3 regions of the Burkholderia sp. LMU1-1-1.1 genome follow, and region 3 is predicted to be linked to each of the others. Evidence: predicted binding sites of a transcription regulator. Region 3 holds the regulator's gene; each other region holds the start of a gene.
What was found. Region 3 encodes HrcA, which represses chaperone genes, less so after heat shock. Its sites were predicted from a motif close to TTAGCACTCNNNNNNNNNGAGTGCTAA; they were not measured.
Positions count from the first base shown of each region.

Region 1 (9,518 bases), on a different contig from region 3:
CCGGTGCGCGACAAGCACTGGGCGCTGCTGGCCAATCAATTGTTCCCCGCGCTGGTGGACCTGGGCGCCGCCCGGCCCGCCGTCACGGCGCCGGCCGCGCGCCGCGCGCGCATCGACGCCTGCCAGCAGGACACCGCCTGCGTGCTGGGCGCCAGCCTGTGGACCGACGCCGAAATCAACGACTTCGCGTCCCGGGCCGCGAAGGCGCCCGCCACGGCATGGCGCAAATCCACGCTGGCCGACGATGGCGCGCAGGCCCAGGTGGCGCGCGAACTGCGCGGACTCAACAGCATCATCCAGGTGTACGGCCAAGGATCGGCGCCGCGCTATCCCTTGGTCGACGGCCCGATCGACGCGCCCGGCAGCACCTTGTTCAACGCCGCCGTCAAGGACGCGCTGGCGCTGGCCAAGGCCGGCGAGGACGATCCCGTGCTGCCGCTGGACCCCAGCCTGCCGCTGGCGCTCGCCCTGCTCGACGCCAACGACCGCGCCGACGCCGTCGCCTTCGAGCCGCTGGACCTTGCCCACAACGGCGGCGCCCTTGGCCGCTCGGGCATCATCGACTGGAAGCTGTACCGCTATTCGGCGATCATCATTCCTGGCATCGGGCCGGAAAACGTGGGCATGGCGCTGAGCGCGCGCGGCAAGTGGAATGTCCGGCTGGCGGCCAAGCGCTTCGCCGACGGCGAGGCGCCGTTCATCATCTTCAGCGGCGCCTCGGTGCATCCGAAGGGCACGCGCTTCGTGGAGGCGGTGGAGATGCGCAAGGCGCTGATCGAACGCTTCGGCGTGCCGGCCGAGGCCATCATCATCGAGCCGTATGCGCGCCACACCACGACCAACCTGCGCAACGTCACGCGGCGGCTGATCGCGATGGGCGCGCCGCTGGACAAGGACAGCCTGATCGTCACTTACACCAACCAGAGCCGCTACATCGAAAGCCAGGAGTTCACCTCGCGCAACCTGAAGGAGCTGGGCTACCTGCCGGGCACCGTCGGCGCGCGCCTGTCGCCGACCGAGCTGACGTTCCGGCCGTCGGCCAAGTCGCTGCGCATCGATCCGGCCGATCCGCTGGACCCCTGATCCTCCCGGAACGCCGCGCGCCAAGGCGCCCGGCGCTCCAATTCCTAGTCACTTTGCAACATTCCCCCTCTTTTTTGTGCCTTCTCAAGGTATGCGCCTTGAAATACGGTTGGGTCGTCCCTATAATTGGCACTCGTTCCGAGAGAGTGCTAACAGCGCCCTCGACAACTTTCCGTTGTGGCAATCTGAGCATTTAGGCATGATCGGCACAACAACAAACTGTACCAATGCTAATTAAGGAGTTTTGTATGAACCTTCGCCCTTTGAACGATCGCGTAATCGTCAAACGCCTCGACCAGGAAACCAAAACTGCGTCCGGCCTGATCATCCCTGATGCGGCCGCTGAAAAACCGGATCAAGGCGAAGTGCTCGCCGTCGGCAATGGCAAGATTCTCGAAGACGGCAAAGTCCGTCCGCTGGATGTCAAAGTAGGCGACCGCGTTCTGTTCGGCAAATACGCCGGCCAGACCGTCAAAGTTGACGGTCAAGAACTGATGGTCATGCGCGAAGAAGACATCATGGCAATCGTCGTCAAGTAAATCTACTTGGCACACGGTTCCACTCATCACCTAATTCTGGAGAAACAACATGGCAGCTAAAGAAGTAATCTTCGGCGACGCAGCGCGCGCCAAAATGGTCGAAGGCGTCAACATCCTGGCCAACGCCGTTAAAGTCACCCTGGGCCCTAAAGGCCGTAACGTCGTGCTGGAACGTTCGTTCGGCGCCCCTACCGTCACCAAGGACGGCGTGTCGGTCGCGAAAGAAATCGAACTGAAGGACAAGCTGCAGAACATGGGCGCGCAAATGGTCAAGGAAGTTGCTTCCCGCACCAGCGACAACGCCGGCGACGGCACCACCACCGCCACCGTGCTGGCCCAGGCCATCGTGCGCGAAGGCATGAAGTTCGTTGCCGCCGGCATGAACCCGATGGACCTGAAGCGCGGCATCGACAAGGCCGTCGCCGCCACCGTCGAGCAGATCGCCGCGATCGCCCGTCCATGCACCACCACCAAGGAAATCGCCCAAGTCGGTTCGATCTCGGCCAACTCGGACGCGTCGATCGGCGAGCGCATCGCTGAAGCGATGGAAAAAGTCGGCAAGGAAGGCGTCATCACCGTGGAAGACGGCAAGTCGCTGAACGACGAGCTGGACATCGTTGAAGGTATGCAGTTCGACCGCGGCTACCTGTCGCCATACTTCATCAACAACCCAGAGAAGCAAGTCGCGATCCTGGACAATCCATTCGTCCTGCTGTGCGACAAGAAAATCTCGAACATCCGCGATCTGCTGCCGGTACTGGAACAAGTCGCCAAAGCCGGCCGTCCATTGCTGATCATCGCCGAAGACATCGAAGGCGAAGCGCTGGCGACCCTGGTTGTGAACAACATCCGCGGCATCCTGAAAACCTGCGCCGTCAAGGCTCCTGGCTTCGGCGACCGTCGCAAAGCCATGCTGGAAGACATCGCGATCCTGACCGGCGGTCAAGTGGTTGCCGAAGAAGTCGGCCTGACGCTGGAAAAAATCACGCTGGAAGAGCTGGGCCAAGCCAAGCGTATCGAAGTCGGCAAGGAAAACACCATCGTCATCGACGGTGCCGGCCAAGCCGAAGGCATCGAAGGCCGCGTCAAGCAAATCCGCGTGCAGATCGAAGAAGCGACCTCGGACTACGACCGTGAAAAACTGCAAGAGCGCGTGGCCAAGCTGGCCGGCGGCGTTGCGGTGATCAAAGTCGGTGCCGCCACCGAAGTTGAAATGAAAGAAAAGAAAGCCCGCGTTGAAGATGCACTGCACGCCACCCGCGCCGCAGTGGAAGAAGGCATCGTGCCAGGCGGCGGCGTAGCCCTGCTGCGCGCCCGCGCTTCGATCACCATCAAAGGCGACAACCCGGACCAGGACGCAGGTATCAAGATCGTTCTGCGCGCCATGGAAGAGCCACTGCGCATGATCGTGCAAAACGCCGGCGAAGAAGCTTCGGTCGTCGTTGCGGCGGTCCTGGCCGGCACGGGTAACTACGGTTACAACGCCGCCAACGGCACCTATGGCGACATGGTTGAAATGGGCGTGCTGGATCCAGCCAAGGTCACCCGTTCGGCACTGCAAAACGCAGCGTCGATCGCCGGCCTGATGCTGACCACCGACTGCATGGTTGCCGAAGTCACCGAAGACAAGCCAGCCGGCGGCGGCATGGGCGGTATGGGTGGCATGGGCGGCATGGGTGGTATGGACGGCATGATGTAATTGCCGGCCGGCCCAGCCCAGGCTGAGCCAGCCCCGCTGCATGGAAAAGCCAGCTTCTTCGGAAGCTGGCTTTTTTTATGCGCCCGCCGTCTGCTACACTCGCGCTTTTTCCCCGATAGCCATGAAACCACTTGCCCTGCTGTTCGCCGCCCTGCCAGTCCTCGCATCGGCGCAAACCCCGCCCGTCATCGATCCGGCCAGCCTGCCCGTCATCACGGCCGCACCCGGCGTCACCTTGCGCGAATTGAGCGGCAGGACCGCGCCCGCCGGCGCCCGCAGCGACAAGGTCAGCGTCGCGTTGTTTCATCTGGAACCGGGCAAGGCCAGTCCGTGGAGCCATAACAAGGAGGGCGAGGAATCGTTCTTCGTCCTCAGCGGAACCGGCGAGATCTGGACCGGCGGCCACGTGCAAACGATAGGTCCGGGCTCGTACATCGTCATCCAGCCAAGCACCGTGCGCTCGATCCGCGCCAGCAAAGGCGTGCCGCTCGACTTCTACGCGATCACGTCGCCGGCCTGGAGCAAGGATGACGACGTGCTGGTCACGGCGCCGGCCGGCGCGCCCAAGTAAGGGCGGCCGACGTCTGCTGCGGTCCGGCCTGTGATAGAGTTAGCAATTCCGCAACAGAAAGTCCAACACATGCAGACGATACGCGCCCGGATGACCTATTTGCGCAACGGCGAAGGATTCGCCGCCGTGGCCTTGCCCACCGTCCTGTCAATGGTATGGGACACATCGGGCGCTCCGGTGGCATGGGGCATGCGGGGCGCGACCATGGCGATGGTCGTCTACATCCTGTTGCAGGGCATGCTGTACTGGCAGCTGAAGCTACAGTCGACGGTGCGGCGTCAGCCCTTGCCCGCGTATTTCCAGCCGCTGTACAGCTTCTTTAAATATTCGAACATCGTGGCGATCTCCGGGGTGGTGATGTTTATCGCGTTGACCGGTGGAGGGGCTGCGGACCTGTGGTGGTCGTGCGGCTTGCTGGCATTCGCCGCGCTGGAGCACATCAACTATTACCACTACCAGCTGATGTACGACACGCGCGGCGCTGTCGATTACGTGCGCCGCAACGGCCGGCTGCGCAGGGCCGCGCTGGGGCTGGATCTGCAACGGCACAACCCGTCATAAGGGCTGGCTATTCTACGGTTCACTGTAAAACAGCTGCCGCACCAGCTCAGCACCGCGTTCGCGATTGAAGCCTTCCATACGCAAGATCAGCTCATCGCTGGCCATGCCGAGCTCACATATATACATCTCCGCCTTTCGCACGTCGAGATGATCAAGGTCAATCCCCTCCTCCTCTTCAATCTTGCTGAGTATGGTCTTGGCAAGGTCGACGGCTTCGGGGGTGGGCCGGCTCGACGCTGTATCGTGAAAATAGTCCCGCTGGACCTCAATGGGTGTACCGACCTGCGACAACGCCCGCATACAGTAATTAATGGCTTCAGTTGCGACCATGCGCGGAACCGACTCAACAAGGTTAAGCATATCCATCATCATCTCCCCTTACAATTCAATGGCATCGAAAAGCTTTCTCGGCAGGCTTTCGATGAAAAACTCTTCTGACAAGACAGAAGCCCTTTTGCTGACAGCAACAGGCTGCAACAAACGGCAGACCGGCATACCCGGGATCACCAAAAGCAATGGTTTGAATTCGTGAATCTGCGCCAGCATGACGATTTCCAGTATCTCATTATGGGTCGAAGCAGTGATCACACCCGCTTTGAGCTTGGCATCAGCGCCGAGCAAAATATTGCTACGGGTGTGGAATATCTTGAAGGAATGCAGATCTCCCGCCTCCACCTCTTTTCTCAACGACCAATAAATCTCTCTCGGATTAGACGTCGTTGGCACGCAATTGTTCTGGCTCATGCGCGAAGAAGCATCAAAATATGGCGTGCACCACACGTAATGATACTTGCCGTAATATCGCTCGCAGATGAAATACGACAGCGAAGTACAGCAGGAATAGTAGATACGCTTGTGATTCATGACGCCGGCCTCCGTCGCAGCGGGAACGTGGGCTTTGATGATAAGCCGGCGTTCCGCCGTCCTTTTGCCGGGCGCGGCCTAAGTTTGACCGCCATCATGAAGGATCCGAAGACTCAGGCGTCGCGGAACTCAGCCTCGATCTCTTCGCGGCGCGGCTCGTCGGCGATGTGGAGGATCAACGTCTCGGGCAGCTCCAGCGCCGGATGCGAGGCGCGGTGTTTGGCGAACCAGAAGACTTCGCTCAAGTCCTCGTCCTCATGCGCGGTCGCCATCAATTGCTGGTCTTCCGGCACGTCCTCATAGTCCGCCGCCTCCAGGCTGGCGTCGTCGATCGACTCACGCCAGGCCTCGCATTGATCGCCCCACGCGAGCGCATACCTGCAGCCGGACTCGACGAGCCAGCGGCTGACGTCCCAGCGCGTCATCTCGGGCACTTCCGCCTCGACCATGACAATGGCTTTAAAGGCGGTCAAGCCTTCCAGTGCCGGCAAGTCGTTTTCCGGGGCGAGGTGTAAATATCTGATCGATGGTTTCTGCATGATGGCGCCGCTGTAATGTTCAAGCGACGCATTCTCACCCGATTTCGCCGATACCGCAAATCCATCCGCGCCGCCACCGATATCGGCGATGGGAAGCGCCGACTCCTGACAGAAACTGACGGTGCCGCTGGCTAGAATGAGCTTCCTTTTTTCAACCGGAGTTCAACATGAAACCAGCAACCGTCAGCGCCGTCATCCACTTAAACTTCCGCGGCCAGGCGCGCGAGGCGCTCAATTTCTATCAATCCGTATTTGGCGGACAAGTCAATGCCATCACGTACAAGGACTTCAACCAGGTGACCAACGAAGCGGAGGCGGACCAGCTGATGTGGGGCCAGGTGGCTGCCGATAACGGTTTCCGTGTGATGGCCTACGACGTGCCGTCGCACACGTCCTGGAACCCGGGCGAAAACGCCTTCCTGATTGCGTTCGAAGCAAAAACACAGGACGAGATCCGCGCATATTGGGAAAAATTGTCCGCCGGCGCCACGGTCACCGCCCCGCTGCAGTCGGCGCAATGGACGCCGTTGTTCGGCATGCTGAAGGACCGCTACGGCATCAACTGGACGTTGAGCGTCGCGGCCCAGCAAGCCGCGACGTAATTCCCGGGACCGTGTGGCTTAGAACGGGTCCAGCGCGATGGTGAACTTGCCGCTGGCGTCGATGGCGCCCATGGTGTAACCCTGCCAGCCCGGGTAACCCTGCGGCTCCCAGTAGAACACGCCCAGGCCATTCGAGCCCAGCGCCTTGGTCTTGCTCAGCAGATCGGCGATCATGGCCTTGGAGGTCGCCGCCTGGGTCCAGTCCATGCCGACCTCGGTCACCATCACCGGTTTGGCGTAACGCGACACCATGTCCCACATGTTGGTGGAGATCTTGTTGTTGTAGTTGGTCCAGTCCGAGGCCGGCGGATAGTGCGACATGCCGATCACGTCCCACTTGGCGCCGGCGCCTTTGACGCCGTCGAAGAACCAGCGGAACACGGCATTGTCGTGGCCGTTGGCCAGGTGCAGAATGACCTTGGCGTTCGGATAGACGGCCTTGGTGGCGTTGTAGCCGCTGTTGATCAGGCCGGCCAGATTGCCGAAGCTGGTGGTCTTGCCTTCCGGCCACAGCATGCCGCTGTTGATCTCGTTGCCGACCTGCACCCACTCGACATTGATGCCGTTGGTCTTCAGATAATTCAAGATGCCCTGGGTGTGGCTGTAGACGTCGTTGTTGAGCTGGGCCAGTGTATGGTTGGCCCAGGCGGCCGGTTTGGTCTGCTGTCCCGGATCGGCCCAGCTGTCGCTGTAGTGGAAGTCGATCATGATGCGCTGGCCCTGCGCGGCGGCGCGCTTGGCTTTGTAGAGCACGTCGGCGCCGTCGTTCCAGCCGCCGTTCGGATTGACCCACACGCGCAAGCGGATCGAGTTGATTTGCAGATTCTTCAGCAGCACGAAGGGATCGGTCTTGACGCCGCTGTTGTTATAGAAGGAGTAGCCGCTGGCTTCCTGCTGGCTGACCCAGCCGACGTCGGCGCCGTTGGCGAAGGTTTGTGCGGAACCGACGGACGCGGCAAGGCCCATCGCCACGCCGCAGACCGCGGCGAGCAAATTCTTGAATTTCATTGTGTCTCCAGTGTCTTATTGATTTTTATAGTGTTTACTACGCCGTGTTGCCGGCCACCTGTGCGCACCTCCCCCCGCCGCGTCGCGCGGCACATTTTGATTTCGGAATGCCGCGCCGGGGTGCCGGCGCGGTTAGTGGCGATTAACCGAAGCGCGCGGCGGGAACGCCGGCCACTTCCACCCGCACCGAGAACAGCGCCCCGGTCAGCGGGAACTTTGCCAACTCCTCGGGCGTGTTGTCCTCGCTGGCGGTGGTGATGAACAAGGTTTTCAGGTCGGGACCGCCGAAGGTGCACGAGGCCGGATTGCGCACCGGCACGCGGATCGTTTCCAGCAGTTCGCCTTGCGGCGAGTAGCGGCAGACGCGGGAACCGCCCCATTGCGCGATCCAGACGCAGCCTTCGCTGTCGACCGTCATGCCGTCCGGCGCGCCTTCGGCGTCGAATTCGAACTGCCGCCACACGCGCGGCTCGCCCAACGTGCCGTCGGCCGCCAGCGGATAGGCGTAGGTGCGGCCCTCGAAGCTGTCGGTGTGGTACATCGTGGCGCCGTCGTTGCTGAACGCCGGGCCGTTGCAGATGTGATAGCCGTCGTCGGCCACGGTCAAGGTCAAGTCCTTGTCGAGGCGGAACAACATGCCGATCGCCTGCGCGTAGTCGGTGTTGTGCATCGAACCGGCCCAGATGCGGCCGGTGCCGTCGACCTTGGCGTCGTTCATGCGCAGGCCGCTGCCTTCGGGGAAAGGACGCGCCACGTACTCGATGCGCAGCTCCGGCTCAAGCCAGACGCGGGCGATGCCGTCGCGCAGGCCGGCCATGAAGCCGTCGCCATCGCGGCGGGCGATCAGCCAGCAGATGTAGTCCGGCATTTTCCAGCTGTGGCGCTCGTCCTTGACGGTGTCGAGCGCGTGCAGCGTTTGATTTTTCAGGTCGACGAAATACAGGCGGTTTTGTTCGGCCACCCACAACGGGCCCTCGCCCAGTTGCGCGCCCACTTCCCACAGACATTGCACGTCATGCTTGCTCATTGGTTTTATCCCGGTATGGAAAGAATCAGGCGGCCAGGCCGCGCCAGGTGTTGACGAAGGCCGTCGCGCGCTCGCCGAGCTGCTCGATGGTCACGCCGGGCGTGTAGAGCGCGCCGCCGATGCCGAAGCCGGTCGCGCCGGCCTTGAACCAGCCGGCCATCGTCTCCGGCGTGACGCCGCCGACCGGCCACATCGGGGTGCCGGCCGGCACCACGCTGAGCATGGCCTTCAGGCCGCCATGGCCGATCATCTCGGCCGGGAACAGTTTGAGCGCGTGGGCGCCGGCGTCGAGCGCGGCGAACGCCTCGGTCGGCGTAGCCACGCCGGGCGCGCAGTACATGCCCAGGTCGGCGGCGCGGCGGATCGCGGCCGGATTGCAATTCGGGGACACCAGCAGGCGGCCACCCGCCTCGTAGACGGCTTCGACGTGCTCGACGTTGAGCATGGTGCCGCCGCCGACCAGGGTGCCAGGCAGGTTCAGCTTGACCATCGAGGCGATGCACTCGAGCGCGCCCGGGCGGTTCAGCGGCACTTCCAGCGCGCGGAAGCCGGCGTCGAACAGCACCTGGGCGACGGCCACGGCCTCGGTTGGTTGCAGGCCGCGCAAGATGGCGACCAGCGGCGTGGTTGGATGGGAAATAGTCATGATCAGCCCTGCTTGATGAATTGGGAAATCGCCGTGCAGTACACGCGATGGGGATCGAGCACTTCGCACTGCAAGCCGAAGTGGGCGGCGGCGGCGGCATAGCGGGCGGCCAGCGCCGGCGAGCCGATGACGGTGATGCCGGCGCCGTTGCCACCGGCCGGCACTTCGCGCGCAGCGGCGGCGAACTCGGCGCCGATCAGCAAACCGCTGACGACGGCCGCGGCCTGCTGCTGCGGCCAGGTGCGCGAGACGACGCCGGCGCGCACGCGGAACAAGGTGTTCGACAGCGGCTCGTTGCGCGCGGCCTGGTTCAGGCCGGCGGCGAAGCCTTCGGCGTCGGTGGTGTCGCCGGCCATCATCGACGACAGGGTGCCGCCGG
Region 1 covers NZ_JBEGHG010000015.1:38,440-47,957, forward strand. The annotation lists gene MRBLMU1_RS15480 (YdcF family protein) at 1-1,083, shown strand, start outside; gene groES (co-chaperone GroES) at 1,332-1,622, shown strand; gene groL (chaperonin GroEL) at 1,672-3,321, shown strand; gene MRBLMU1_RS15495 (cupin domain-containing protein) at 3,443-3,892, shown strand; gene MRBLMU1_RS15500 (hypothetical protein) at 3,962-4,453, shown strand; gene MRBLMU1_RS15505 (hypothetical protein) at 4,466-4,825, opposite strand; gene MRBLMU1_RS15510 (hypothetical protein) at 4,832-5,317, opposite strand; gene MRBLMU1_RS15515 (DUF7684 family protein) at 5,431-5,856, opposite strand; gene MRBLMU1_RS15520 (VOC family protein) at 6,024-6,458, shown strand; gene MRBLMU1_RS15525 (glycoside hydrolase family 53 protein) at 6,477-7,466, opposite strand; gene MRBLMU1_RS15530 (SMP-30/gluconolactonase/LRE family protein) at 7,609-8,493, opposite strand; gene MRBLMU1_RS15535 (2-dehydro-3-deoxy-6-phosphogalactonate aldolase) at 8,519-9,139, opposite strand; gene MRBLMU1_RS15540 (2-dehydro-3-deoxygalactonokinase) at 9,142-9,518, opposite strand, start outside.
Region 1: the regulator HrcA is predicted to act here: its motif matches at 1,210-1,236, upstream of groES (co-chaperone GroES).

Region 2 (9,518 bases), on a different contig from region 3:
CTGAAATTGATCGTCGATATCGTCACGCGCCATTTCAGCGATTTCAACGGCAACGGTTTCTATCCGCATCCGGACGAAGTGCGGCTGCAGCGGGAACTGCGCGCCGTGCCGGCGCTCAAGCAGCTGAGCGCGATGATCCGCCGCGTCAAGGCGCGCGGCATGGCCATCACCAACCTGGGCCTGGGCGCGCTGGGCGAAGCCCAGCGCAACGCCGTGCTGTACGCGATCGCGCTGTGCCAGGGCTTTCCGACCTCGACCGACCAGCGCACCCGCCGCGTCGCCTGGGACGTGCGCGCCCGCGCCGGCAGCGAGCAACAATCGCGCTTCGTGACCTTCTCCGAGCGCGTCGGCGGGGCCGACATGCATACCGACTCTTCGTTTTATCCGATGCCCGAGGAGTAGTTTCTTTTGTACGTGGTCGCGGCCGCGCGCTGCAACGGCGGCGAATCGCTGCTGATCGACGTCGAAGACGTCCACGCCGAGTTGGAGCGCAGCGACGAGGGGCGCGCCGCCTTCGCGCTGCTCAGCGGGACGCCGCTGCCGTTCCGCGTGCCGTCGGTGTACGCGGCCAACGACGAGCAGGTCGAGTACCACATGGCGCCGGTGTTCCACCGGCCGGCCGGTCTGGACGGCGCGCTGGCCATGCGCTGGCGCTATGATTCCATCGTCAAGGGCCTGGCGGCGCGGCCGGAATTGCGCACCGACGCGCTGGTCGCCGCGGTGGAGCTGGTCAACGAGATTGTCGAGCGGCGCGCGCCGCGCTTCCATCGGCAGTTGCCGGACGATACACTGCTGTGGGCGGACAACCAGCGTACCCTGCACGGCCGCGCCAAATACAGCGATCCGGACCGGCATTTGATCCGCATCCGCATTTCCAACACGCCCAACGCGGACCGTATCGGCCCGTCCGGCATTTCGGCAGATTAAGCATGCTCGCAGCCATCATTCCCGTTTTCCTGATCATCCTGCTGGGCGTGGCGATCCGTCGCTATGAATGGCTGCCGGACGCCTTCTTCCCGTCGATCGAGAAGTTTTCGTACAACATCTGCTTCCCGGCGCTGCTGTTCGCCGGCACCGCCCGTCTGAGCTTCCGCTCGGCCGAGGTCGGAGAACTGGCGCTGGCCACCTTGCTGCCGACGGCGCTGATCGTCGTCGCCTCCGTGCTGGCGCTGCTGGCGGCGCGCGCGCTGCCCGACGCGGCGCGCTCGTCGGTGGTCCAGGGCGCGATGCGGCCCAACACGTATTTCGGCATCGCCGTCTCGAGCTTGTTTTTCGCCCCGCCGACGGCGTCGCTGGTGATGCTGTCGCTGGCGCTGTGCCTGCCGGTGGTGAACATCATCTCGGTCGTCGCGCTGTCTTGGTGGAGCGGCGTGCCGACCGATTTCGGCAAAATCCTCAAGGCGTTGGCGGGCAATCCCATCATCCTGTCGACGTTGGCCGGCGTGCTGTTCAGTTTGTCGGGCCTGGAGATGCCGGCACCGTTGATGAACACGCTCGACATCCTGGGGCGGGCGGCCTTGTGCCTGGGGTTGATCTGCGTCGGCAGCGGCCTGGTGTTTTCGTTGCGGGGATTGCGGCCGTTGGCATTGGGGTTCACGTCGCTGCTCAAACTGATCGCCATGCCGCTGATCGCCGCCAAGGTGTGTTTGATGTTTGCCGTCTCGGCGCCGGTGGCGCTGGCGGCGTGCTTTTACTGCGCGCTGCCGACCGCGCCCAACGCCTACATCATGGCCAAGCAAATGGGGGGCGACACGCGGTTGATGGCCTCGCTGATCACGCTGCAAACGCTGCTGGCCGCGCTGACGGTGCCGCTGAGCCGACATTTCATGCAGTGGATGGCCTGATCCCCCGCGCCGACGGCGGCGACACACCGCTGCGGCGCGCCAGACGCGGGCCGCCATCGGCAAAGCATACCAATTCAAAACTGTGCGCTGCCACCCTGCGCATCAAGGTATGATCAAAGGGAAATTAGCGGGGTCGTCTGTGGTGTTTACGCCCGCGCCGTCGCGGGTTTGCCACTAAAAGTTACATCCACGGTATTACTTTGGCCGCCAAAATCGCGCCGTTCCTGTACAGCACGCGCTCATGACCACCCTGAAGCAACCGCTAGGCACAGGAGAGACCGGAATTCCGCTGCCAGCAACAGCTATTTTCATTATTTTCTGCCGTTACAAAATATTTTGCCCAGGACAATTCATGGGCAAAGGCGATAATCTGTTAATTAGTTCTCAATGTCAACTGCATGTCGTGGACAAGGTCTTTACTCCCGCTTATACGCACCAAAATCAGCTTAGGATGTGGAAACTTTTGGGCGCGAAACGAAGGTAAAATGCAGGTCGCGCCGGATCAGAACCGCTTCCAGCGCCGTGCACCCCGACCCTGTGCCAACACTCGCGACTGTCGAACGACGGCGGCCGCTTAAGATTCTCTAATGACAACTACTGTTTCTTCACAACCAGTTCCGAGCACGATCAGCGACGTCGAGCGAGACACCGGCGTTGCCAAGGAAACCCTGCGGGTATGGGAACGTCGCTACGACTTTCCCCAGCCCCTGCGCGACCCCAACGGCGAGCGCGTCTACCCGATCGAACAGGTGCAAAAGCTGCGTCTGGTCAAACGGTTGATCGACCTCGGCTTCCGTCCCGGCAAGGTGATCCAGTTCAGCGCCGAGGAATTGCAGACGCTGACCGGCCAGGCCACCGGCGGCGGCAACGGCCCGTCGGTCCCGCCGCCCGAGCTGCAGCGCTATCTCGACTTGTGCAAAACGCATCAAATGGAAGCGCTGCGCCGCCAGTTGTCGCAGGCCCTGCTGATGATGGGCTTGAAGAGTTTCGTCATCGACCTGGTGGCCCCGCTGACCACCCTGGTCGGCGACGCCTGGGCCAGCGGCCAGCTGGCCACGTTCGAGGAACATTTGTATACGGAGTCGCTGACGGTGGTGATGCGCAGCGCCATCTTCGCCATGCCGCAGGCGGCCGCCAGCAACCTGGGCGCGCCGCGCATCATGCTGACCACCCTGCCGCAGGAGCGCCACGGGCTGGGCCTGCTGATGGCCGAGGCCATGTGCGTGGCCGAAGGGGCGCACTGCATCTCGCTGGGCGTGCAAACGCCGCTGCTCGACATCGTCGAGGCGGCGCGGGTGCAGCGGGTCGACATCATCGCGCTGTCGTTCTCAGTGGCGATGAATCCGCGCCAGGCGCTCGACGGCCTGGCCGAGCTGCACACCCGCCTCGCCGGCAGCGTCGAACTGTGGGCCGGCGGCGGCAACGCGGCGCTCAAACGGCGCCGTCCCGCCTATGTGCGGGTGTTCGCGCTGTCCGACATCAGCGCCGCCATCGCCGAATGGCGCATGCGCAACGCCAACGTCGCGGCGGGCTGAAAAAGTTGTCATTCCGGTAGCGGCCCACGGCCGCCCGGCCGCGCTCTGGTAAAATAGCCGCATTTCCCCGTGTCCGGCGCTGCCGGGCATCAGCTTGAAGCGCCCCCAACCACATATCCATGTTTAGTTTCTTCAAGAAAAAACCTGTCGCCCCCGAGGCGCCAGAGGTCCAGACCCCCGCGCCGGCGCCCGTCGCCAGCCCTGCTCCCGTCACCACTCCCGCCGTCGACGCTTACGTTCCCGAGCCGCTGATGCCGATAGAGGAGCCGGCGCAGAAGCAGTCGTGGATGACGCGGCTGAAGGCCGGCCTGTCCAAGACCTCGAACAATCTGTCGCTGCTGTTTGTCGGCGCCAAGATCGACGACGACCTGTACGACGAGCTCGAGGCGGCGCTGCTGATGTCCGACGCCGGCGTCGACGCCACCGAATACCTGCTCGACGCCCTGCGGCAAAAGGTCAAGGACGACAAGCTGCTCGACGCCGCCGCCGTCAAGGCCGCGCTCAAGCAGCTGATGGTCGAACTGCTGACCCCGCTCCAGCGCCCGTTCGAACTGGGCCGCCACCAGCCGATGGTGATGATGATCGCCGGCGTCAACGGCGCCGGCAAGACCACCACCATCGGCAAGCTGGCCAAGCACATGCAATCGAACGGCCAGTCGGTGCTGCTGGCCGCCGGCGACACCTTCCGCGCCGCGGCCCGCGAGCAACTGATGGTCTGGGGCCAGCGCAACAACATCACCGTCATCTCGCAAGCCTCGGGCGACCCGGCCGCCGTCTCGTTCGACGCCGTGCAGTCCGGCAAGGCGCGCGGCCTCGACGTGGTCATGATCGACACCGCCGGCCGCCTGCCGACCCAGCTGCACCTGATGGAGGAATTGAAGAAGGTGCAGCGCGTCATCGGCAAGGGCATGGACGGCGCACCGCACGAAACGCTGCTGGTTATCGACGGCAATACCGGGCAAAATGCGTTGGCGCAAGTGAAAGCGTTCGACGACGCCCTGAAGCTGACCGGCCTGGTGATCACCAAACTGGACGGCACCGCCAAGGGCGGCGTGCTGGCGGCGATCGCCCGCGTGCGCCCGGTGCCCGTGTATTTCATCGGCATCGGCGAAAAAATCGAAGACCTGCAGCCGTTCGTGGCCGCCGAGTTCGTCGACGCTTTGCTGCCGTAGTTGCTCCCGTGTTCGCTCCCACGGTCGCCCCCAAATTTGCTCGGATAACCCCCATTACATGATCGAATTCCGGAACGTCTCGAAACAATACTCCCCCGACGCGATGGCGCTGCGCGACATCTCGCTCACGGTAGAAAAAGGCGAACTGGTGTTTCTTGCCGGCCCCTCGGGCGCCGGCAAATCCACGCTGTTGAAGATGATCGCCGCCATCGAGCGGCCCACGTCCGGCCACGTCATCGTCAACGGCCAGGACATCGCGCGCATCAAACCGGCCGCCGTGCCGTTTCTGCGCCGCAATCTCGGACTGATCTTCCAGCAACAACGGCTGCTCAACGACCGCACCATCCTGGCCAACGTCATGTTGCCGCTGCTGGTGACGGGCGCCTCGCACCACCAGGCAGAACAACGCGCCCGCGCCGCGCTCGACAAGGTCGGCCTGGCCGACCGCGCCAGCTCGCATCCGCTGGCCCTGTCCGGCGGCGAGCAGCAGCGCGTGTCGATCGCGCGCGCCATTGTCAACCGGCCGCAAGTGATCCTGGCCGACGAACCGACCGCCAACCTCGACCGTGCCAGCGCCAACAAGGTGCTCGACGCGCTCAAGGCCTTCCATTCGGTCGGCGTCACCTGCCTGATTTCCAGCCACGACGAGCAAATGCTCGACGCCGCCGCGCGGGTCATCCATCTCAACCAAGGTCAACTGGAGGTGGCGGCATGACGTACTGGTTCCGCCAACACCGCTACGCGCTGTCCGCCGCGCTGGTCCATCTGCGCCGTTCGCCGGGCAGCTTCCTGTTCAACATCATCGTGGTGGCGATCGCGCTGGCCCTGCCGTTCACCGGCGTGACCCTGCTCGACAACGTGCGCCCCATGTCCGAGCAACTGTCGGTCGATCCGGAAATCAGCGTCTTCGTCAAACAGGACACGCCGCGTGAACAGGCCGAGGCGCTGGCTGTGCAGCTGCGCCAGGCCCTGCCGGACAAGCAGGCCAAGATCATTTTCACCCCGCGTGAAAAGGCGCTGGAAAGCATGCGCGAAAAAAGCGGCCTGGCCGACGTGCTGACCACCCTGGGAGAAAACCCGCTGCCGGACAGCTATGTGCTCAAGCTGGACGCCTTCCGCCTGGCGCAGTCCGGCGGCGACGTCGACCAGTTGGCCGAACAAATCCGCGCCCTGCCGGGCGTCGACACGGTGCAGGTCGATTCGGCCTGGGTCAAGCGGCTGGCCGCGCTGCTGAATATTTTGCACCTGGGTCTGCTGTTGCTGGCGGTCACCCTCGGCACCGTGGTGGTGGCTGTCATCTTCAACACCATCCGCCTGCAGGTGATGACGCAGCGCGAGGAAATCCTGGTGTCCAAGCTGATCGGCGCGACCGACAGCTTCATCCACCGGCCCTTCTATTACACCGGCGCGCTGCTCGGCCTGTGCGCCGGCGGATTGGCGCTGGGCGCGGTGGCCTTGGCGCTGCGGCCGTTGAACATCGCGATCGCCGAATTCGCAAGATTGTACGCGTCCGAGTTCCAGCTGGCCCCCCTGCAACCGCCGATGATGGCCGGCCTGCTGGCCCTGTCGGCCGGCCTCGGCCTGATCGCCGCGCTGCTGTCGGTGCAGCGCCATCTGTCCCGCCTGAATTAGTCCCAGCAGCAATTCCCCCACCTTTCCGTGCGCTTGCGCACGGAAACGGCCGCCGTCGCCGCCTATCATGGAAGCATCTCCCCGATTCCCCATTAAGTCAGGCCTAAGCTCCATCGTGCATGCTTGATTTATCAAAAGCCATTATTCATACATACCCGATAGTGTTTTTACTATCGAGGCGATAAAAATAAGGTGATTGGCACTCGACCGAGGAGAGTGCTAATATATGAAAACTGCAGAGTTCATAACACTCTGCGGAAATGGTAATTAAGCAATATTTTCCGTCTTGTGGCCCCGGCCCATCGAGACTTGGTAATCTTCGAGCGAAGGAATGAAAATGACTATGATGTCCGCACCTGCCGCGTTGGTCCCCACCAACAAAGGCGCCTTAGGACTCGGGTTCACTGGCAACCTGGGGAACCTGGACGCCTACATTTCCGCCGTCAATCGCCTGCCGATGCTGACGCACGACGATGAAATCTCGCTGGCCAAGCGCCTCAAGGACAACAACGACCTGGGCGCCGCGCAAGAGCTGGTGTTGTCGCACCTGCGTCTGGTGGTGTCGATCGCCCGTGGCTATCTGGGCTATGGCCTGCCGCACGCCGACCTGATTCAGGAAGGCAATATCGGCCTGATGAAAGCCGTCAAGCGTTTCGATCCGGACCAGGGCGTACGCCTGGTATCGTACGCGATGCACTGGATCAAAGCCGAGATGCACGAGTACATCCTGAAAAACTGGCGCCTGGTTAAAGTGGCGACGACGAAGGCGCAGCGCAAGCTGTTCTTCAACCTGCGCAGCCACAAGACCGGCCTGGACGCGATGACGCCTGCGCAGATCGACAACCTGGCCAAGATCCTGGATGTCAAACGCGAAGAAGTGATCGAGATGGAAACCCGTCTGAGCGGTCGCGACATCGCGCTGGAATCGCCGAACGACGACGAGGACGACAAGTTCGCCCCGATCGCCTACCTGTCGTCGGAGCAGAGCGAGCCGACCCGCGTGCTGGAAGCGGAACAGGTCACCCGTCTGCAGTCGGAAGGTCTGGAGCAGGCGCTGGGCAAGCTGGACCCGCGCTCGCGCCGCATCGTCGAAGCGCGCTGGCTGGCCAACGACGACGGTTCGGGCGCCACCCTGCACACGCTGGCGGACGAGTTCGGCGTGTCGGCGGAGCGCATTCGCCAGATCGAATCCGCTGCGCTGAAGAAAATGAAGGGCTCGCTGGCCGCCTACGTGTAAACGTAGCAACCTGAGCAAAAAAAGCCGCGCGGTGCGAACCGGGCGGCTTTTTCTTTTGTATGGCTTACGCTGCCGTCAAACCCTTGGCCAACAACTCGGCCACCAACTGGTTCATATCAACGCCGCGCTCCGCGGCCTGGGCGTTCAGCTGCGCCACCAGATCGCCGTTCAACTTCACCGCGAACGGCACCAAACCGGCCGCCTGATCGCGCCGGCGCTGCTCGCGCTTATCGACCACCTCGGCCACTTTGCCGAAGGTCGCCGCGCTCGGCCCGGCCATCTTGCCCATCAATTTTTTGGCATCACTCTTCGCCAGGCCAGTTTTTTTCATGTCTTTAATCCAAAAATAATTCAGAGCAGACATTCTACGCAGCTTATCCACCCCGCGTGGCCCTATTTGAGCAAACCACGGCGGCATGCGGTTCGTGCGCCGCCAAAATGATACTTTTGCTAAGCTAGCGGCCACTTTGCATTCGAGAGGTCGCACATGATGAAGACAATACTGCGGCAGCTGATCGTTCTGCCCTTGCTCATAGGCGCCATGGCCATGCTGTACGCCTGCGGCACCGCCACCGGCCGCGCCACGGGCGGCGCCACCGCCAACAAACCGTTCAACGCCACGTACGTCTTGCAACAAGGCGCCACTGCCGTCATAACCCCGGCCGCCACGCAAGGCATCACCGGCGGCGCCACCGCGCCCACCGTCAAGCTGGAGCGCGTCAACGACAGCCGCTGCCGCGTCGGCGCCGTCTGCGTCTGGGCCGGCTACATCAGCTACAGCTTCACCTTGACCAAGCCCGATGGCACGACCAGCAACTTCGTGCTGTCGGACACCATGCCCAACGGCAAGCCGAGCGTGACCCAGGACGGCCTGACCTTCGCCCTGGCCGGCGTCGAGCCGCAAGCGGTGCCCGCCAAAAATGAACCAGCGCCGGATTATCGGGTAAGCTTGAGAGTGAGCAACACGCCACCCTCAGACCCGACACCGCGCCCCTCATGACATCTCAAACCCGTCCCGCCCGCACCATCCTCCTCTACTCCCTGATCGTCACCCTGGTCCTGCCGTCCGCGGCATGGACCAAAACCCCGGTCGCCACCGGCACCGGCGGCGCCGTCGCCACGATCAGCGAGCCGGCGTCCAAAGCCGCGCTAGCCATCCTCGACCAGGGCGGCAACGCCATCGACGCCGCCGTCGCGGCGGCCGCCACCCTGGGCGTGACCGACCCGTTCAGCTGCGGCATCGGCGGCGGCGGCTTCATGATGATCTACCTGGCCAAGGACAAGCGCGTCATCACCATCGACCACCGCGAGACGGCGCCGGCCAGCTTCACGCCCACCGTGTTCCAGGAAAACGGCGCGCCGATGAAATTCGAAACGGTGCGCGACAGCGGCATGTCGGTCGGCGTGCCGGGCACGGTGCGCGGCTGGCACGAGGCGCTGGACCGCTACGGCTCGATGTCGTTCAGGCAGGTGCTGGCGCCGGCCATCGCGGTCGCCACCAACGGCTTCGAGATCAGCGAAAATTTCTCGCGCATGGCGGGGGAGAACAAAAACAAGTTCGCCATGTTCCCCGCCACCGCCGCGATGTACCTGAAGAACGGCGAGGCCATCGCCGCCGGCGGCACCTTGCGCAATCCCGACCTGGCCAAGGCCTATCGCGAGCTGGCGGCCGGCGGCGTCAAGGCCTTCTACTCGGGCAAAATGGCGCGCGCCGTGGTCGACGCGGTCAACCGGCCGGCCACCGCGCCGGGCGTGCGGGTCCGGGGTGGCGACATGACCCTGGCCGATCTGGCCAACTACGAAGCGCGCCTGCGCCAGCCGGTGCGCAGCACCTATCGCGGCTACGACATCTACGGCATGCCGCTGCCCGGCTCGGGCGGCATCGCCATCGCCGAGGCGCTCAACATCCTCGAAGGCTACGACCTGAAGTCGATGCCGCGCGCGCAGGCCGAACACCTGTATCTGGAGGCGAGCCGCCTGGCCTTCGCCGACCGCAACGCCTATCTGGCCGACCCGGAATATGTCGACGCGCCGGTCGCCGGCCTGCTGAACAAGGACTACGCCGCGCTGCGCCGCCAGCAGATCGATGTGGCGCAGG
Region 2 covers NZ_JBEGHG010000012.1:93,287-102,804, reverse strand. The annotation lists gene MRBLMU1_RS12335 (hypothetical protein) at 1-402, shown strand, start outside; gene MRBLMU1_RS12330 (TauD/TfdA family dioxygenase) at 415-927, shown strand; gene MRBLMU1_RS12325 (AEC family transporter) at 930-1,844, shown strand; gene MRBLMU1_RS12320 (hypothetical protein) at 2,086-2,328, shown strand; gene MRBLMU1_RS12315 (MerR family transcriptional regulator) at 2,432-3,379, shown strand; gene ftsY (signal recognition particle-docking protein FtsY) at 3,499-4,551, shown strand; gene MRBLMU1_RS12305 (cell division ATP-binding protein FtsE) at 4,610-5,266, shown strand; gene ftsX (permease-like cell division protein FtsX) at 5,263-6,183, shown strand; gene rpoH (RNA polymerase sigma factor RpoH) at 6,527-7,420, shown strand; gene MRBLMU1_RS12290 (hypothetical protein) at 7,485-7,751, opposite strand; gene MRBLMU1_RS12285 (hypothetical protein) at 7,908-8,420, shown strand; gene ggt (gamma-glutamyltransferase) at 8,417-9,518, shown strand, end outside.
Region 2: the regulator HrcA is predicted to act here: its motif matches at 6,380-6,406, upstream of rpoH (RNA polymerase sigma factor RpoH).

Region 3 (9,518 bases):
CAAGGTGATCCGCAACTGCCTGGCCGGCATGTTCACGGAAGCGCAGATCGTCGAAGCGGGCATCGACCCGACCCACCGTCCGGAAACGGTCGGCCTGGCCCAGTACGTCGCCCTCGCCAACCTCCTCAAATAACCCCACCAACCCGTGGGGTCAAGTCTGACATTCGGACACGACCTCGTCTTTGAAGCCAGCGGTACTGTTGAGCTGGTGTCCGAATGTCAGACTTGACCCCCGCTGTTATTCCTTTTTAAAAGCGACAGGCAAAAAAAAGCCCGCTGGTTAAAGCGGGCTAAATCCAATTCCTTTGCAAGAAGTGGAGGAGACAAGTACAGTATGGTGCGTCGCGGTATATCACGCCACTTTATTTTTCACATATCAAACATCAGATATGTGAATATCTCGTCTCCCCTCCTGCGTTTACTTCAGTTTGCATTCCACCAGCAGGTTGGTCACGGCCGCCTCGCCCATGACCCCCACGCCGTTTTTCACCGTGCAGGTGATGTCGGTCGAGCTGAGGGTGGCGTCCGGGTGGATGGTGACGCCATACGACTGGCCGTCCGCCACGGCGGCGCTGAACGCGAAATCGCCGGCGCCGCTGCCGTCGGCCGGGCTGGTCAGGGTGACCTGGCCGCCGGCCGAACCGTTCAACAGGGTCACGGTGCGTGCGGCGGCGGCGGTGGTGCCGTTCGCCTGCACCTGGGACAGGCCGGTGAACTGACCGCCCAGCGAATACGCCCTGCGCGCGCACGAGATGCCCACCGAGATCGCCACCGTCTGGCCGGCCGAGCCGGTGTTGATGGAGGTGAACTGGCAGATCATATGTTCAGGCTGCTGGGCGAACGTGACGTTGTAGCTGGTGCCGTAGCCGATCTGGCGCGGGAACGCGAAGGTGGTCGCGCCGGCCGGGATGGAAATGGTCTCGCCGCCATTGCTCAACTGCAGGCCGGGCGTGGCCAGTCCGCTGATCGTGCCCTGCACCGTGTATTGCGCCTTGCCGCCGCAGCCGGCCAGCAGGGCCGCCGCGCTCACCGCCACGATGGCGCCCAGATACGATAATTTCATGTAATTCTCCAAAGATCGAGCTGACGCCCGCGGTGTAGTTATTTTGCGACGCAATTGACGACCAACCGGTTGTCATTGCCGGACGGCATCACTCCGGCGCCGGGCACCGAGTTGGTGACGGGCGCGGTGAGCGAGCAGGTGCGATTGGACGGCTGCGCCAGCACGGTCACGCCGTAGGGCGAGCCCTCGCCGACCGTATTGGCGAAGGAGAACGTGACCTCGGCGCCGGCCGTCGGGGGCGGTGCGATGTACACGGTGTCGGGGCCGTTCGCCAGGGTGACGCCGTCGTTGGTGCCGGCCACGCCGTCGTCGGCCAGGCCCTGCACTTTGCCGCTAAGCACCCACGGATTGGTGGTGCAACTGACCACGGTCCGATAGGACGTGAAGGAGTTGGCCTTGTTGGTGTTATCGGTCAGTTTGCACGTGGCGCCGGTGGGCGGGGTGTCGATTTGGATGTCGAACGATTCGTCGACCGCGATCAGGCGGGTGAACTGGAACGAGCTCGCGTTGGCGGCGATGGTGATCTTTTCACCGGTCGGCCGGTTGATCAGCACCAGACCGGGCTTGGTCAGACCGCTGATACTGCCTTGCAGCAGCATGCTGCCGTCGCTACCGCCGCCGCAGGCGCTCAGGACAACGGCACACAGCAGGGCCAGGCCCGCACGCGGATACACACTTTTCATAAAATCTTCTCCAAAACGAATAGGGCCGGCAGCACGCACGGGTGCAGCATCTTACACGGATTTGCCCCGTATTTTAGTGCATTTGGTAACACCAGTCCCCCCAATGGATGTAACAGCTTGTTAGGGACTGGCGCAAGGCGGCGTGCGACCAGAGCGCGATCGGTGCGACAATAGCCCGGACTCCACTCTTTTTTTGCCACCCATGACGCCACGCCCACCGCAAGCCCTGCTGTTCGATCTCGACGACACCCTGTGGCCGATCGGCCCGGTCATCGCGGCCGCTGAAACCGGCTGGCACGCGTGGCTGGCCGAGCGCGCGCCCGCCGTGACAAGCAAGTATTCGGTCGAGGCGCTGCGCGCGCTGCGCCTGGCCCTGCTGGAAAAACAGCCTGAGCTGACGGCCGACCTGTACCGGCTGCGCCGCGTCGCGCTCGAGGCCGTGTTCGCCGAAACCGGCGAGGATGCGTCCCACATCGACGGCGCGATGCAACACTTCAACGTGCTGCGCAACGCGGTCACCTTGTTCGACGACGTGGCGCCGGTGCTCGCCGAGCTGGGCGGCATGCTGCGCCTGGGCGTGATCACCAACGGCAACGCCGACCTTGAAGTCATCGGTTTGCACCACCATTTCGAAGTGGCGCTGGCGTCGGCCCGCTTCGGCCGCGCCAAGCCCGACCCGTCCATCTTCCTGGCCGCGTGCGAGGCGATGGGCGTGGCGCCGGCCGACGCCGTCTATGTCGGCGACGACCTGCGGCTGGACGTGCGCGGCGCGCAGTCGGTGGGCATGCGGGCGGTGTGGATGAACCGCACCGGCAGCACCGCCCACCTCGACGCCGGCATCGTGCCCGACGCCATTTGCGCCGATTTCCACGACCTGCTGGCGTGGCTGAAGGAGCAACTGGGGGCGCAAGCGAAGGACCGGCCGCCGGTCTAGATGCCGGATTGCTGTCACACGACAGCCCCCGGCCGGCGCGGAGCGTGCATAATAGGCAAATACGGCAACTCTCGGCAAATAAGATATACAGTATGCAACTCGACACACGCGCTCAAACCCTGCTCAAAGCCCTGGTGGAACGCTATATCGCGGACGGCCAACCGGTCGGCTCGCGCGCGCTCTCCAAGATCTCCGGGCTGGATCTGTCGCCGGCGACGATCCGCAACATCATGGCCGACCTCGAGGAGCTCGGCTATGTCGCCAGTCCGCACACCTCGGCCGGCCGGGTGCCGACGCCGCGCGGCTACCGCATCTTTGTCGACACGCTGCTGACGGTGCAGCATCTGGACGAGCAATCGGTCGAGGGCCGCATGCGCCTGCAGGCGCCGCAGCCGCAGAAGATGATCTCCAACGCGGCCCAGATGCTGTCGTCGCTGTCGCAGTTCGCCGGCGTCGTGCTCAGCCCGCGCCGTGAATCGGTGTTCCAGCAGATCGAATTCCTGCGGCTGGGCGAGAAGCGCATCCTGCTGGTGATCGTCGGTCCTACCGGCGACGTGCAAAACCGCCTGCTGTTGACCGATGTCGACTACAGCCCCACCCAGCTGATCCAGTCGGCCAACTATATCAACCAGAACTACGGCGGCCTGGCCTTCGACGAGGTGCACACGCGCCTGCAGACGGAGGTGCGGCAGTTGCGCGACGATATGGGCCGGCTGATGCAGGCGGCGGTGGAGGCGGGCAGCGAGGCGATGGCGGACAACTCGGACGACATGGTCATCGCCGGCGAGCGCAACCTGCTGTCGGTCAGCGATTTGTCGTCGAACATGACGTCGCTGCGGCAGATGTTCGACATGTTCGAGCAAAAGACGGGCTTGATGCAGCTGCTCGACGTGTCGAGCAAGGCCAGCGGCGTGCAGATTTATATCGGCGGCGAATCGAGCCTGGTGCCGATGGACGAGATGAGCGTAGTGACCGCGCCGTACATGGCCAACGGCAAGATCGTCGGCACCTTGGGGGTGATCGGCCCGACCCGCATGGCCTATGAGCGCGTGATACCGATCGTCGATATCACGGCCAAATTGTTATCGAACGCGTTGAGCCATAATTAGCCGCAATCAGGTCGCGGCATGGCGGCCTATGGCCGGTGCGGGCAGGCGGTCTTGATGCAGTTGCCGTAGATCGCCAGCGCGTGTTCGGCGATCTTGAAGCCGCGCTCCTTGGCGACCATCTGCTGGCGCGTTTCGATCTCTTCGTCGAAGAACTCTTCCACACGGCCGCAGTCGAGGCACACCAGGTGGTCGTGGTGCGATCCCTCGTTGAGCTCGAAGATGGCCTTGCCGGTTTCAAAGTGGTTGCGGTTCAGCAGGCCGGCCTGCTCGAACTGGGTCAGCACGCGGTAGACGGTGGCCAGGCCGACGTCCATATTGTCGGCCAGCAGGATCTTGTAGACATCCTCGGCCGTCAGGTGGCGAACCTCGCTGTTCTGGAAGATGTCCAGGATTTTAAGGCGAGGCAGCGTGGCTTTGAGGCCGCTGGCCTTCAGATCGGTTGGATTGTTACCCATGGTGGACACTCTTATTCTGGTTGGCGATAGCTAACCCACAGTTTAACGCACTCCGCGACCCGCCGCACTGATTGTCGCCACCTAATTGCCGCCGCCTCCTTGCGGCGGCGGCCCCGTCGGCGTTTGCAAACATTTACACTTGCGCCTTGCAAAACAAGGACATAAGCCCTGTTTTACAGGATAATGCTGTCACTTCGCGTGCCCGCGCGGCCCCATCTCGCACCATGTGCTTTATGATATAGCGTTTTTCGGCATTTCCGCTTGACCAGATTGAGGACACTTATGCGCGTCACCCCGGCTTTATTGCAGTCTTTGTCGCACCGTTTTACCCGCCGTGCTCCGTTGCTCGCAGGCGCCGTCTGCGTCGCGCTGGCCGCCGGCGGCTGTGCTTCCAACACCACCCTGGGCGAGAAATCGAACGAGGTCAAGGAAACCGGGACCACCCTGGACGCCAGCAAAGGCGCGCAAACGACCACCATCACGCCGCTGCAAAAGTTCATGTGGTTCTTCTCGCCATACCGTCCCGACATCCAGCAAGGTAACTTTGTATCCGAAGAAATGTTGGCGCAATTGAAAGTCGGCATGACGCGCGACCAGGTCCGCTTCATCTTCGGCACCGCGCTGCTGACCGACCCGTTCCATGCCAACCGCTGGGACTACGCGTTCCGCATGGCCAAGGGCAACGGCGAGGTCACCACCAGCCGCGTCATCGTCTTCTTCGACAACGACGGCAAGGTCGCGCGCTGGGAAGGCGGCAACCTGCCGACCGAAAAAGAATACATCGCCCGCATCGCCGGCCCGGCGCCGAAGATCAAGAAAAATCCCGACGCCCCCGACAACAAGCCTGCGTCGAGCGTGCCGCCGCCTACGACGACGGGGAGCGACAACGCCGCGCCCGCGCCGGTGGGCGTGACGGTGGGTAACCAGAAAAATTAAGGAAGCACGCATGACCGCAATGAATATCGCCATCGCCGGCGCGAGTGGCCGCATGGGCCGCATCCTGATCGAAGCCGTCGAGAACGCGCCGGACGCGCGCCTGGCCGGCGCCCTGGACCGCGCCGGTTCGGCCAGCGTCGGCAGCGACGCCGCCGCCTTCCTCGGCAAGCCGGGCGGCGTGCTGGTGCAATCGGACCTGTCGCAAGGCTTGGCCGGCGCCCAGTATCTGATCGACTTCACCCGTCCCGAGGGCACGCTCGAGCATCTGGCCTATTGCGCCGAGCACGGCATCAAACTGGTCATCGGCACCACCGGTTTCGACGACGCCGGCAAGGCCGCCATCGCCGAAGCGGCCAAGAAAACCGCGATCGTGTTCTCGCCCAACTTCAGCGTCGGCGTCAATGTCACGATGAAGCTGCTCGAGCAGGCCGCCAAGGCGCTGTCGACCGGCTACGACATCGAAGTGATCGAGGCGCACCACCGCTTCAAGGTCGACGCCCCGTCCGGCACCGCGCTGAAGATGGGCGAAGTGATCGCCGGCGCGCTGGGCCGCGACCTGAAGGAGTGCGCCGTCTACGCGCGCGAAGGCGTGACCGGCGAGCGCGATCCGTCGTCGATCGGCTTTGCCACCATCCGTGGCGGCGACATCGTCGGCGACCACACCGTGCTGTTCGCCGGCATCGGCGAGCGCATCGAAATCAGCCACAAATCGAGCAGCCGCGCGACCTACGCGCACGGCGCGCTGCGCGCCTGCCGCTTCCTGGCCGACAAGCCGACCGGTTTGTTCGACATGTATGACGTGCTGTCGCTGAACGGATGACGCCCGCCGTCGCCAACCAGTTCACCCTGGCCCATTACTGGGAACAGGGCGACGGCATCAGCCACGCGGTGGCGTTCGTGCTGCTGGCGATGTCGCTGGTGAGCTGGTTCTTCATCCTGTCGAAGGCCTTCGCGGCCTGGCGCGTGCGCCGCAGCTCCCCGGCCGTGCAGGCTTTCTGGGACGCGCCGACGATGCAGGACGGCGTCGCCACGCTGGAGCTGGCCGACCCGGAAAAAATCTACCTGCCGCTGGCGCAGCAAGGCGCCGCGCAAATCAAGGTGGCCGAGCGGCCGTCGCTGGGCGGCGAGATGGACCGCGCCGCGCAGGTCACGCGCGTGCTGCGCGTGGCGATCCAGCGCTCGACCAACCGCCTCGAAGGCGGCCTGACCGTGCTGGCGTCGATCGGCGCGACCGCGCCGTTCGTCGGCCTGCTGGGCACCGTCTGGGGCATTTACCACGCGCTGGCCAACGTCTCGGCCAACGGCACCGTGCAGATCGACAAAGTGGCCGGCCCGGTCGGCGAGGCGCTGGTCATGACCGCGATCGGCCTGACGGTGGCGATTCCGGCGGTGCTGGCGTTTAACGCCTTCAACCGCGTCAACCGCCTGACGCTGGCGGAGCTGGACGCGTTCGCGCACGACCTGCACGCCTATTTGACGACCGGCGCGCGCGCCGGCAAATAGTTAAGTAAGTACCTACTCACTCTGAGCCTGGAGCAAACATGAGCTTTGGCGCATTCAACCACCACCGCCAGCCGGGACCGATGTCCGACATCAACGTCACGCCGATGGTCGACGTGATGCTGGTGCTGCTGGTGATCTTCATCCTGAGCGCGCCGATGTTCACCAGCGCGGTCAAGCTCGACCTGCCGAAGGCGCAGGCGCCCACCAGCCAGCAGCAGGCCGAGGCGGCCACCGTCACCCTGGCGATCGACGGCAAGGGCAAGATCTTCTGGAACAACGAGCCGATCGCGCGGGAGGCGCTGGAGGCGCGCCTGGTCGAAGCGGCCAGGCAGGATCCGCAGCCGGAGCTGCAGCTGCGCGCCGACAAGGACACCCGCTACGAAGTGGTGGCGCAGGTGATGGCGGCGGCGCAGACCAATGGATTAACGAAACTGGGGTTCGTCACGGACCCGAAGAAAGAGCAAAAATAATGGCAACCGCAGAATTGAACGGCGCGGCGATCACCGATATGAGCAGCTTCCACGCGGCCTGCAAGGCGGCGATGGGCTTTCCCGACACGTATGGCGCGACGATGGACGCGTGGGTCGATTGCCTGAGCTATCTGCGCGACGACGACGGCATGAGTAAATTCCGCCTCAAGCCCAACGAGGTGCTGGAGATCGTCATCAAGGACGCCGCCGCGATGAAAGCCGCCGCGCCGGATATCCTGGAAGAGGTGACGTACTGCGTGGCCGGCATCAACGAGCGGTATGAGGATTACGGCGAGAAGCCGGCGTTGAAGCTGACGTTGAAATAACGGGAATTAACCCACGATCGGGATCTGCGCCTTGGCGCCGGTCTCGCCGGGCGCCAGGGTCAACACTTCGAACCCGGTCTCGGTCACCAGCACCATGTGTTCCCACTGCGCCGACAACGATTTGTCGCGTGTCTCGACGGTCCAGCCGTCGTCCAGCTCCTTCGTGGCCGCGCGGCCGGCATTGATCATCGGCTCGATCGTAAACAGCATGCCCGGCTTGAGCACCACGCCCTGGCCCGGGCGGCCGTAATGCGTCACCTGCGGCTCCTCGTGGTAGACCTGGCCGATACCGTGGCCGCAATAATCGAGCACCACGCTGAAGCCGGCCTTTTCCGCCACCGTCTGGATCGCGAAACCGACGTCGCCCAGGGTCGCGCGCGGCTTGACGGCGCGGATGCCGGCCCACATCGCCGCGTAGGTCGTCTCGACCAGCTTGCGCGCCGCCTTCGACGGTTCGCCGACGTAGTACATGCGGCTGGTGTCGCCGTGCCAGCCATCCTTGATGACGGCCACGTCGATGTTGATGATGTCGCCGCCCTTGAGCACTTCCTCGGGCGAGGGGATGCCGTGGCAGACCACGTGGTTGATCGAGCTGCACACGGTGGCCGGGAAGCCGCCGTAGCCGACGTTGGCCGGGATGACCTTCTGCACGTTGACGATGTAGTCGTTGCACAGCTGGTCGAGGTAGGCCGTCGTCACGCCGGCCTTGATGTGCGGGCCGATCATCGTCAGCACGTCGGCCGCCAGCTGGGCGGCGACGCGCGCCATGACGATTTGCTCGGGCGACTTGATCATATTGGCGTTGCGGCGGGACATGGACTACCTCTTTCTTTTCGAAGGGGCGTAGTTTGCCACAAACCGCCAATCCTAGGCGTTAGCGTACCTCTTTCACGTCGAAATGCGGGTTGTAAATCAGGCACAATAAATTGCCGAACGGGTCCGCCAATTCGACGGTCTTGATATTTTCACCGACATCCTGGATGGCGCCGTGGATGGTCGCGCCCAGCGCCACGATGCGGTCGGCCTCCGCCTGGATGTCGTCGACGCCCCAGTACACCATGCCGCCGGCCGTGGCCGCCCGGCCATCCGGAATCAATCCCAGTTCAAAACCGCCGACGCTGAAACCGACATAAAAAGGCTGGTCGAAGTAGGGCGCGGTGTCGAACACCTTCGCATACCACTCCTTGGCGGCCGCCAGATCGGCCACCGGGTAAACCAACGTGCGCAGTCCCTTGATCATGATGATAGTCTCCATAGCGATGTCTAAAACACCATCTTGGCATATGCGCGGCGCCGGCGATTGTAAAAATGGAAGCTGAATGACTAGGCGGCGCTTAAAAAGCGCTCCGGCGCGCTGCCGGCGAATTCCTGGAAATCGTGGATCAGGTGCGACTGGTCGAAGTAGCAGCATTCGAGCGCCAGCCGCGCCCAATCCGGCGTGGGCGACGCTTTCAGCGCAGCCGCCGCCCGGCGGAAGCGGCAAATGCGGGCATACAACTTGGGCGACAGTCCGACCCGCGCGCGGAACTGCGCCGCCAGGTGCTGGCGCGATACGCCCAATCGCGTCGCCAGATCGTCGATCCGCACGGCGCCGGCACTGGCATCGAGCACACCCAGGGCGCTCCGGATCAGCGCTCCGCCGCCGGCCATTGGGTCGACATCGCGCAGCCGCCGCAACAACTGCGTTTCAATTAATGCAATACGTTCGCGGTCGGAGAGCTCACGGGTCCACAACGCGTCGGCCAGCCGGTCGGCGTCGCTCCGACCCCACAGCAGGTCGATATCGGCCCGCTGATCGGTCAGCGCGTGCAGCGGCGTGGCCAGAAACGTCCCGGCAGCCCCCGGCTTGAAGCGCACCGCCACCGTGCCCACCGGCCCGGCGCTGGCCACCTGGATGGCGGTGCTCATCATGCCGACGGCGAAAGCCGGCTGGCCGCCGTCCTGCCACAGGATGTCGACGCAGTTATCGGGCAGCACCCGGTGCGTATGCGCCCGCCCGGGCGCGACGGAGAGCACGCGCGCCGTCCACATGCAGTCGA
Region 3 covers NZ_JBEGHG010000008.1:119,085-128,602, forward strand. The annotation lists gene rsmA (16S rRNA (adenine(1518)-N(6)/adenine(1519)-N(6))-dimethyltransferase RsmA) at 1-133, shown strand, start outside; gene MRBLMU1_RS09265 (hypothetical protein) at 419-1,063, opposite strand; gene MRBLMU1_RS09270 (hypothetical protein) at 1,102-1,746, opposite strand; gene MRBLMU1_RS09275 (HAD family hydrolase) at 1,949-2,680, shown strand; gene hrcA (heat-inducible transcriptional repressor HrcA) at 2,773-3,789, shown strand; gene fur (ferric iron uptake transcriptional regulator) at 3,816-4,244, opposite strand; gene MRBLMU1_RS09290 (outer membrane protein assembly factor BamE) at 4,527-5,180, shown strand; gene dapB (4-hydroxy-tetrahydrodipicolinate reductase) at 5,191-6,000, shown strand; gene MRBLMU1_RS09300 (MotA/TolQ/ExbB proton channel family protein) at 5,997-6,683, shown strand; gene MRBLMU1_RS09305 (ExbD/TolR family protein) at 6,722-7,153, shown strand; gene MRBLMU1_RS09310 (barstar family protein) at 7,153-7,479, shown strand; gene map (type I methionyl aminopeptidase) at 7,486-8,295, opposite strand; gene MRBLMU1_RS09320 (VOC family protein) at 8,354-8,734, opposite strand; gene MRBLMU1_RS09325 (helix-turn-helix domain-containing protein) at 8,803-9,518, opposite strand, start outside.